Regions from separate parts of the Chromobacterium violaceum ATCC 12472 genome, predicted to be linked through region 2. Evidence: predicted binding sites of a transcription regulator. Region 2 holds the regulator's gene; the other holds the start of a gene.
What was found. The regulator FliA, encoded in region 2, starts transcription of late flagellar genes. The targets are predictions, from matches to a motif close to GCTAAAGNTNNNNNNNNNNCNGCCGATAAT.
Positions count from the first base shown of each region.

Region 1 (4,990 bases), 1.6 Mb from region 2:
ATTCCCGCAGTGGCTGGAACGCATGCTCGCTACTGCGCAGCAGCCAGGCGTGGGGGCCGTCGGCGCGCGCCTGCTGTATCCGGAGGTCGGCCTGGTGCAGCACGCCGGCATCGTGCTGGGCATGCCGGGCGGCATGTACTCGGTGGCGGACCATATTTTCGAGGGTATGGACTACCTGTATCCGGGCTATATGAACCGCAGCCTGACCATGCAGAACTACTCGGCGGTCACCGCCGCCTGCCTGCTGGTGGAAAAGCAGATATACGATCTGGTCGGCGGCTTCGACGAAGAGTCGCTGCAAGTGTGCTTCAACGATGTCGATTTCTGCCTCAAGGTGCAGGCCGCCGGCCTGCGCAATGTCTACAATCCTTTCGTCGTGCTGTACCACAGCCATGGCCAGAGCATAGGCCGGGTGACCACCGACCCGCGTCCGGCGCTGAAGGCCGCGGTGCGAGAGCGGGATGAGATGGAGGTGATGCTGGCGCGCTGGCTGCCGGTGCTGCAGCGCGACCCTTGCTACAACCGCAATCTGACGCTGCGCACCAAGCGGACGACAACCGAGTGGCAGCGCTCGGTGGCCTGGGATCCGGGCTTCTCCAGCCGCAAGCGGGTGCTCGGCATCCCGGTGCCCGGCGGCAGCGGCGAATACCGTCTCAGCCAGCCGCTGTCGGTATTGCAGGAGAAGGGCAAGCTGGATGGCGAAATCCACCAGCCTGACGAGGGCATCCCGACCGTGGTGGAACTGGCGCGGCAGGCGCCGAACACCATTCTGCTGCATACCGGCATCAGCGACTACATCTATGAAACCATGGATGCCTACCGCAAGTTCATTCCGGACCTGCGCATCGTCTTCGGCCTGGACGATCTGGTCGGCGGGGTGCCGGAGAAGAGCAGCCTGTACGATCACTGGAGCCGCCATTATCCGGATGCCAAGCAGCGGCTGCGCCGGGTGTTGAAGCTGTGCGACGCCGCCGTGGTGTCGACCCAGCCTTTGGCCGACTTCATCCAGAACATGGTTGGCGAGGTGACCGTCGCGCCCAACCGGCTGCGCAAGACGATCTGGGGCGATTTGAAGTCGCAGCGGCGCGTCGGCGCGAAGCCGCGCGTCGGCTGGGTGGGCGCCAGCCAGCACCGCGGCGACCTGGAGCTGATCTATGAGGTGTTGAAGGCCACTCACAAGGAAGTCGACTGGGTGTTCATGGGCATGTGCTTGCCGCAATTCCGACCCTTCGTCGCCGAGATGCATCACGGCGTGCCTTTTGCCGATTACGCGGCCAAGGTGGCGACGCTGAATCTGGATCTGGCGGTGGCGCCGCTGGAGATCAATCCTTTCAACGAGGCCAAGAGCAATCTGCGTCTGCTGGAGTACGGCGTGCTGGGTTGGCCGGTGGTGTGCACCGACATCTACCCGTACCAGACCAATAACGCGCCGGTATGCCGCGTGCCCAACCGGGCGGAGGCCTGGATCGAGGCGATACGCGCGCGGGTGCATGATCTGGACGCGCTGGCGAAAGAAGGCGATGCGCTGAAGGCCTGGTTCGATCGCGACTACTGGCTGGAGGAGCATTACGAGGAATGGTTCCGGGTCCTGCACGGTTGAGCGGGATGCGGCTCCGCCCCCGGACAGGTTCCGGGGTTTTTTTTTTATTCAAGGGAGGATGGTTCGATTAGTTGGCAGTTTTGCCATTTTCATCAAAGTTTCCCCGCCATGGCCGATCTGATCGGCAACAGGCAATTATTTTGGTGAGCCCGCTGGGCTGATTAAGAGGAACAAAATGGCAATTACCGTCAATACCAATACCAGTTCGCTGCAGGCTCAGCTGAACCTGAATGGCTCCCAGATGGCGCTGTCCAGGTCGCTGCAGCGGCTGTCTTCCGGCCTGCGCATCAACAGCGCCAAGGACGACGCGGCCGGTCTGGCGATTTCGCAGACCCTGACCTCGGCCATCCGCGGCAACAACCAGGCCGTCAACAACGCCAACGACGGCATTTCCGTCGGGCAGACGGCGGAAGGCGCGCTGGGGCAGATCGCCAACAACCTGCAGCGTATCCGCGAAATCGCGGTGCAGGCGTCCAACGGCTCGGTCAGCAACACCAACCGCTCGCAGCTGCAGAACGAAGTGGATCAGCTGACCCAGGAAATCTCGCGTATCGTGCAGACCACCCAGTTCAACGGCACCTCGCTGTTGTCCGGCAGCGCGGTGCTGACTTTCCAGGTCGGTTCCTCCGGCGCCAGCAGCAACCAGGTTTCGGTTTCCTCGGTGGACATGACTTCCGCCGGCGTCCTGTGCAGCTACAACTCGTCCTTGACCAATACCGGCACCATCAGCGTGCTGAGCCAGGGCAGCGCTTCCGCGGTGCTGTCGAGCCTGGATCACGATATCGCCGCGATCTCGAACGTGCGTTCCACCTGGGGCTCGGTGCAGAACCGCTTCGACGCGGTGGTGGCCAACCTGCAGAACTATGTGCAGAACCTGACCGCTGCCAATAGCCGTATCCTGGATGTGGACTTCGCCTCTGAAACCGCGAACCTGACCAAGAACCAGATTCTGCAGCAGGCCGGCTCTTCCATCCTGAAGCAGGCCAACTCTTTGCCGCAGGCCGCGCTGACGCTGCTGCAGTAAGCGCAATCGATGGCGCCGCAGTCTGCCTGGCAGCCTGCGGCGGATTGGGGATTGGCAAAGGGATTTGCAGTATTGATGCAAAAATTCACATCCGGGGCATAAAGTTCGGATCGCCTTGGTCGATAAGTTGTGTAAGCAAGCTGTTTTGCCCACCTAAAGCACCAGGAGAGTCACCATGGCTATTACCGTCAATACCAACGTATCCTCGCTGCAAGCGCAGCTGAACCTGAACAATTCGCAGATGTCGCTGACCAAGTCGCTGCAACGTCTGTCTTCCGGCCTGCGTATCAACACCGCTAAGGACGACGCGGCCGGTCTGGCGATTTCGCAGACCCTGACCTCGGCCATCCGCGGTAACAACCAGGCCGTCAACAACGCCAACGACGGCATTTCCGTCGGGCAGACGGCGGAAGGCGCGCTGGGGCAGATCGCCAACAACCTGCAGCGTATCCGCGAAATCGCGGTGCAGGCGTCCAACGGCTCGGTCAGCAACACCAACCGCTCGCAGCTGCAGAACGAAGTGGACCAGCTGACCCAGGAAATCTCGCGTATCGTGCAGACCACCCAGTTCAACGGCACTTCGCTGTTGTCCGGTAGCGCGGTACTGACTTTCCAGGTGGGTTCGTCCGGCGCCAGCAGCAACCAGGTTTCGATTTCCTCGCAGGACATGACGTCCGCCGGCGTGCTGTGCAGCTACAACTCGTCCTTGACCGCCACCGGCACCATCAGCGTGTTGTCGCAGGGTAGCGCTTCCGCGATTCTGTCCGCCTTGGATCAGGACATCTCCCAAATCTCGAACGTGCGTTCGACTTGGGGTGCGGTGCAGAACCGGTTCGACGCCGTGGTGGCCAACCTGCAAAACTACGTGCAAAACCTGACTGCCGCCAATAGCCGGATTTTGGATGTAGACTTTGCCTCGGAAACGGCTAACCTGACTAAGAACCAGATTCTGCAACAGGCTGGCGCGTCTATCCTGAAACAAGCGAATACTCTGCCCCAGGCAGCGCTGACGCTGCTGCAATAACAGTAGTACACTGATGGTATAGCCAGTCGCAGCTCCGGTTGGGCAGCCGGAGCTGCGGTCACGAGGAGCGTGATCATGCAAATCCCTTCCATCTTATCGCCTTCCGTTCCGACGACATCCGCTCCAGTACAGCGTCAGCAGCTGGTAGAGCTGGCGCAGGCTCCGACCAGCGACCAAAACCAGCAGGTGCTGGCGGAAACGACACAGGCTGTTGCCGCGGTTGGGCAGAACCAGCAGCAACAGGCGGCTGCGGATTCGGAGCAGAAGCAGCAGTCGCTGACCAAGCAGTTGGAAGACTCGGTCAAGCAGTTGAACAACACGGCTTCGTTGTACAACAGCTCCTTGCTGTTTTCGGTCGACAAGGACACCGGCGCCACCGTGGTGAAGGTGGTCGACAAGGAAAACAACAAGGTTATTCGTCAAATTCCGTCCGAAGAAGCGTTGCGCATCGCCAAGGCGATCGGCGACTTCAAGGGACTTTTGCTGAAGGACAAGGCCTGACCTCTTTGTCCCGATGCGGCTAAACATGGGGATGACATGGCAGCCATTACCAGTTCCGTGGGTGCATTGGATGTACAAGGCATAGTCAGTCAGTTGATGGCGATAGAGCGCAGGCCGCTCAACGAAAGCCAGCAACGCGCCGACCAATACAACACCCAGCTCAGCACCGTAGGCAAGCTCAGTTCTTCGCTGTCCGCGCTTCAAACCGCGTTGACAGGGCTTTCCTCCGGCCGTTTCCTGCAGGTGTTCAAGGCCACGGTCAGCGACGCGTCGATGGGCGCCGTGTCCACCACCAGCGGCGGCAGCTCCGGCACTTACCAGATCGATGTGAAGAATCTGGCCACCAGCCGCCAGCTGGTGTTCGATCAGGTCGGCACCAGCACGATCACCGATCCCAAGGCGGCCATCAGCGGCGCGCCGGACTCGATCTCCTTTCAAGTCAATGGCAAGACCCAGACGGTGACGCTGCGCAGCAAGCCGGACGACGTGGTTTCGCTGCAGACCATCAACGACAAGATCAATGCGGCCGGCATCGGCATCAACGCTTCCGTGGTCCAGAACGGCTCGCAGTACAAGCTGGTGTTGGGCTCGGTGGAATCCGGTCTCGACAATCAATTCAAGATCGTCGCCGGAAGCAATAGCAGCGACTCGGGCGGCACCAGCGGCTCCACGCTGGCGGGCCTGTCGCAGAGCCCCACCGCGGGAACGGAGTCGCGGGATGCCAGCAATGCCAGCCTGACCGTCAACGGCGTCGCCATCAGCGCCGGCAGCAACAAGGTGACCAGCGCGGTGGCCGGCGTGGAGATAGATCTCTACAAGGCGGGCAGCTTCACGGTGTCGC
Region 1 covers NC_005085.1:4,178,331-4,183,320, reverse strand. Annotated here, with positions in the region: gene CV_RS19205 (glycosyltransferase) at 1-1,600, shown strand, start outside; gene CV_RS19200 (flagellin) at 1,776-2,624, shown strand; gene CV_RS19195 (flagellin) at 2,800-3,648, shown strand; gene CV_RS19190 (flagellar protein FlaG) at 3,724-4,149, shown strand; gene fliD (flagellar filament capping protein FliD) at 4,186-4,990, shown strand, end outside.
Region 1: the regulator FliA is predicted to act here: its motif matches at 2,722-2,751, upstream of CV_RS19195 (flagellin).

Region 2 (4,990 bases):
AGGGCTGGCGGGGGGCAGGCCAGCGTGGGAATCAGGTAGCCGGTTTCGCCGTCGACGACCAGGTCGCGGTAGCCGTCGAAGTCCGAGGCGAGCACCGGCAGGCCGGCGGCCATCGCTTCGACGATGGAAAGGCCGAAGGTTTCCTGATAGTTGTCGACCGGCGAGACGAAGACGTCGGCGGCGGCGAGCAAGTCGCGCTTGGCCTCGTCCTCGACGTTGTCGCACAGCCGCACGCATGTCTGCAAACCCAGTTCGCCTATGGTCTGGCGCAGGCTGGCGATCTCGCCGGCGCTGCCGCCGCCCGCCAGCAGCAGCCGCCACTCCAGCGGCGGCGTATCCGGGCCGGCCGGCTCCGCGCGCAGACGGGCGAGGGTGTAGAGCAGCGGCGTCAGGTCGGCCTTGGTGACCGGCGAAAAACGGCCCAGATAGAGCAGGCAGAACGCCCGTTCGGGCAGGCCCAGCTTTTTTCGGCAGGCTGCGCGGGCCCGCGGGATGAAATAGCTTTCGTCTATGCCTAGCGGCACCCACTCCGTGCGCGGCGGCCGGCCCGGCTCGCGGTGAAGCGCCAGATAGTGCCGCATCACGTCCTCGCCGGCGCGGGAGGTGCAGAAGATCGCGTCTCCCTCCCTGAGGGGGGCCTGGCACAGGCGGCGTATCTTGTCGCCCAGATCGACGTCGTTCAGGCTGTGGGTGGGCGCGGTGAGCGGAAAGGGATGGGCCGCGTGGCGGGCGCGCAGCTCGGCCATCTTGGGCAGATAGAAAAACGCGTCGCCGAGATGGAAGGCGTCGAAGTCGGTGGCGGCCAGCGCGTCCGGCAGGTTCAGGTGGTGGGACAGCACCACCCGGTTCAGCGTGTCTTCATCCAGCGAATTTTCCAGCTGTTGCCTGAGCAATTGCAGATTGCCCATCGTCGGGCAGAACAGCTGGATCTGATCGAATTCGCCGAAACGCAGCAGCGCTTGCAAAAAACCGAAATTGCCGACCAGCCGGCCGATTTTCAGACTGCTGTCCGCGGACTCGACAAAGGAGTCTATGCTGCCGAAAACACGCTGTCTCATGCTTCCGTCCCGGGCGGTTTGAGATTATTCGTGCATCGCCAGGAAGCCGCGCAGCCGGCTCTCGATGATGCGCGGGTTCTCGCCGTTGGCGATCGCCACCACGCCTTCCACCACCAGCTCCTTCATCGCCAGTTCCGACGCCACCAGGTGCTTGAGCTTGTTGGCCATGGGCAGGAAGAACAGGTTGGCCGAGCCGACGCCGTAGACGGTAGCGACGAAGGCCACCGCGATGCCGCCGCCCAGCTTGGACGGGTCGGACAGGTTCTCCATCACGTGGATCAGGCCCAGCACCGCGCCCAGGATGCCCATGGTCGGCGCGTAGCCGCCGGCCGACTCCCAGATGCGCGCCGCCTGCCTGCGGGCGTGCTCGAACATGCTGATCTCCACCTCCATCACCGCGCGCAGCGTGTCCGGCTCGGTGCCGTCCACCAGCATCTGCATCGCCTTCTTGGTGAACGGGTCGCGCTGGGTGGCGATCAGGCCTTCCAGCGCCAAGAGGCCGCCCTTGCGCGAGGTCTGGCTCCAGTTGATGACCTCGCGGATCATTTTCTCGTGGTCGAAGTTGGGCGGGCGGAAGATCCAGCGCAGCATGCGCAGGCCGGCCATGAACTGCTTGGGCGTGCTTTGCAGCATCACCGCGCTGGTGGTGCCGCCGATCACGATCATGAAGGCGGTCAGCTGCATCAGCGAGCCAATGCTGCCCCCCTCGATGGCCTGGCCTGCGATGATGGCGGTCAGGCCCATTACAATGGCGATAAGACTGATCTTGTCCACAAGAAGGTTCCGTTATCGATCTGGTCTGAGACCCGTTGCCGGGCCCTCCCTTAGAGCCTGTTTACGATCTCTTGCTCGTAAAAAGATCACAGGCTCCTACAGCCAGTCTTTCAGTTTTGCGCGCAGACGGGCGATGGCCTGGCTGTGCAGTTGGCAGACGCGGGACTCGGTGACGCCGAGCACCGCGCCGATTTCCTTCAGGTTCAGCTCCTGCTCGTAATACAACGCCATCACCAGTTGGTCGCGCTCAGGCAGGAACTTGATCGCGCTGACCAGCTGCCGGCGGAAACTGTCGTCGGACAGGGCGGCCAGCGGATCCGGGGAGTCGTCGTCGGCGATATTGGTCACCGGATTGTGGCTGCCCTCGTCGTCGCCGCCGCCGAAGTCTTCGAAATGCAGCAGCGTGGTGCCCTTGCAGTCTCCCAGCATGTCCTGGTATTGCTCCAGCTCCACGCCCATTTCCGCGGCGATTTCCGACTCCAGCGGCGCGCGGCCCAGCCTCTGTTCCAGCTTGGAAATCGCTTCCTCGATCTGGCGCGAGTTGCGGCGCGCCTGGCGCGGCAGCCAGTCTTCGCGGCGCAGCTCGTCCAGCATCGCGCCGCGGATGCGCTGGCTGGCGAAGGTCTCGAACTGCACCCCCTGCGCCGGATCGAACTGGCGGGCGGCCTCGATCAGGCCGATCATGCCGACCTGGACCAGATCGCCCAGCTCCACCGACGCCGGCAGCCGCGCGATCATGATGCTGGCCAGCTTGCGCACCAGCGGGGCATAGGCTTCCACGTCGATCTCGACGCTGGGGGCCGCTGCCGCGTAGCCCGATCGGCGGAAGGACGGAAAGGTCATAAGGGTTTGGCTCCATCCGCCTCGGCCCAATCGCGCGAGGCGGCAATCAGCAAGTCCATGTATCCGGTACTGTCGCGGCTGGTTTCCGGCGCGTCCCATTGCGGCAGCACCGCCGACAGCTGCGAGAAGGCCGCGGCCGCCTCGCTGTCCGGGAAGGCCTCCATCAGCGGCCGGCGCAGCGTCTGGCTGCGGCGCACCGCGTTGTCGTGCGGCACGAAGCCGACCCAGCGCAGCGAGACGGTCAGAAACTCGCTGGCGACCGCCGACAGCCGGGTGAACAGCTCGTGCGCCTCCTCCAGGTGCCGCGCCCGGTTGATCAGCACATTGAAGCGCTGGCGGCCGAAGCGGCTGGCCAGGCGCTTGATATTAGCGTAGGCGGCGGTCAGCGAGTCGGCATCCGGTGTTAATACCAAGACCAGATTGTCGGCCACGCTGGCCGGTATCGGATCGCGCACCGGATCGGGCGCGTCGATCAGCAGCGCCGAGGCGTCCCGTTCCTGGGCGCCGAATTCGCTGCCCAGCCGCAGCCACAGCTGGGTGGAGAATAGCGCGCGCTGCTCCGGCTGCGCATAGAGATTGATCAACTGCACGCCTTGCCGCGACCCCACCATCATCTCGTCCAGGCCGCCCACGCTGACCACCTGGCTTTCCAGCGTGGCGGTGGCGGGCACGCCCAGGCGGCGGGTCTGCACCTGGCCCAGGCAGCAGTCCACCACGATGGGGCGCAGGCCGGCGTAGGCCAGGCCCAGGGACAGCTCGGTCACCACGGTGCTGGTGCCGGCGTGCTCGGAGCCGATGAAGGCGAAGCTGGGCGCGCGCTGCCGCTGGGCGGCGAGCCGGCGGAGACTGGCGGCCTGGTCCTGCATGGCGTTCATAGCCATCCGGCCTGCGCCGCCTGCATGATGGACATCTCATCGGCCTGCAGCGCGAACGGCGAGGCGATCTGCTGGGCGCGCATCGCGCGGTCGACCAAGAAGGCGGCGTTGGCGGAATGCAGGTCTTCCGGCACGCGCTGGCCGTTGGTGACGTAGTAGAGCTTGAGCCGGTTGCGGATGATCACGTCCAGGCTGGGCCCCTGGGCCACCGCCTCGTCTATCTTGGACAGGATGCAGCCGGCGAGGCCGTCGCCGCGGTAGCGCTTCACCACGTCCTCCAGCGTGTGGCCGTCGGTGTTGGCGGCCAGCAGCAGCAGCCGCTCGATCGGGCGGCCGGCGGTGCGCAGCATGTCGATCTGCGCCAGCACGCGCGCGTCGCGCTGGCCCATGCCCACGGTGTCGATGAACACGATGTGGCGGTTGGACAGGTCGGCCAGCGTCAACTGCAGATCGCCCTCGTTCTGGATGGAGAACACCGGCACGCCAAGGATCTTGCCGTAGATGCGCAGCTGGTCCTGCGCGCCGATCCGGTAGCTGTCGGTGGTGATCAGCGCCACGTGCTGGGCGCCGAAGCGCATCGTCGCGCGCGCGGCCAGCTTGGCCACGGTGGTGGTCTTGCCGACGCCGGTGGGGCCGACCAGCGCGAAGATGCCGCCGCGGTCCATCACCTCGCGGTCGGCGTCCGCGCACTTCAGATTGTGCGCCAGCGCCGAGCGCGCCCATTTCACCGCGACCTCGGCTTGGTACTGCGCCGGCATCTTTTCTATCAGCTGGCGGATCAGTTGGGCGGAGAAGCCCATGGCCAGCAGGTGCTTGAACAATTCCAGCCGGTTGGGCGCCTTGCCTTCCATGTCCGACCAGGCGAAGCTGGCCAGCTGGCTTTGCAGCAGGCTCCTGAGCAGCTTGATCTCGTCGCCGATCTGCCTGAGTTCCTGGGCCATCTGTTCCTGCTCCTCGCCGTTGGCGTGAGGCGCGGCGGGCTCCGGCGCCGGCGGGCGCGGCGCGGCGCGGGGAATGGGCTGCGCCGCCGGCTGCATGAGGGGCTGGGCGACGGGTTGCGGCGGGGCGTAGGTCGGCTCCACGCGCGGCGGCGCGGCGTCCAGCCGCGGCGGGGCCGGGCTTTCCAGCGGCTCCACCGGCATCGCGTAAGTGCGGGCGATGGCGCGGTTCATCGCGCTGCCGTTGGCCTGGGGAATGGGCGCCGGCTGCTGCGGCCGGTTGACCGCCGGCGGCGCGTTGCGCGGCGGATGCTTGCTGCTGGAGGTGGACAGCGTGCTGGCCAGGTTGGCGACGTCGGCGTCCGCCACCGCCATGATTTCCACGCCGCCGCCCATGGTCGGGCGATTGGACAAAATGAGGGCGTCCGCACCCAGTTCTTCGCGAACTTGCCGGAGTGCGTCTCGAGTGGTTTTCCCGAAGAACTTTTTCACCACCATTGTC
Region 2 covers NC_005085.1:1,064,241-1,069,230, forward strand. Annotated here, with positions in the region: gene CV_RS05030 (glycosyltransferase family 4 protein) at 1-1,058, opposite strand, end outside; gene CV_RS05035 (flagellar motor protein) at 1,083-1,832, opposite strand; gene CV_RS05040 (RNA polymerase sigma factor FliA) at 1,929-2,675, opposite strand; gene CV_RS05045 (MinD/ParA family ATP-binding protein) at 2,672-3,556, opposite strand; gene flhF (flagellar biosynthesis protein FlhF) at 3,547-4,986, opposite strand.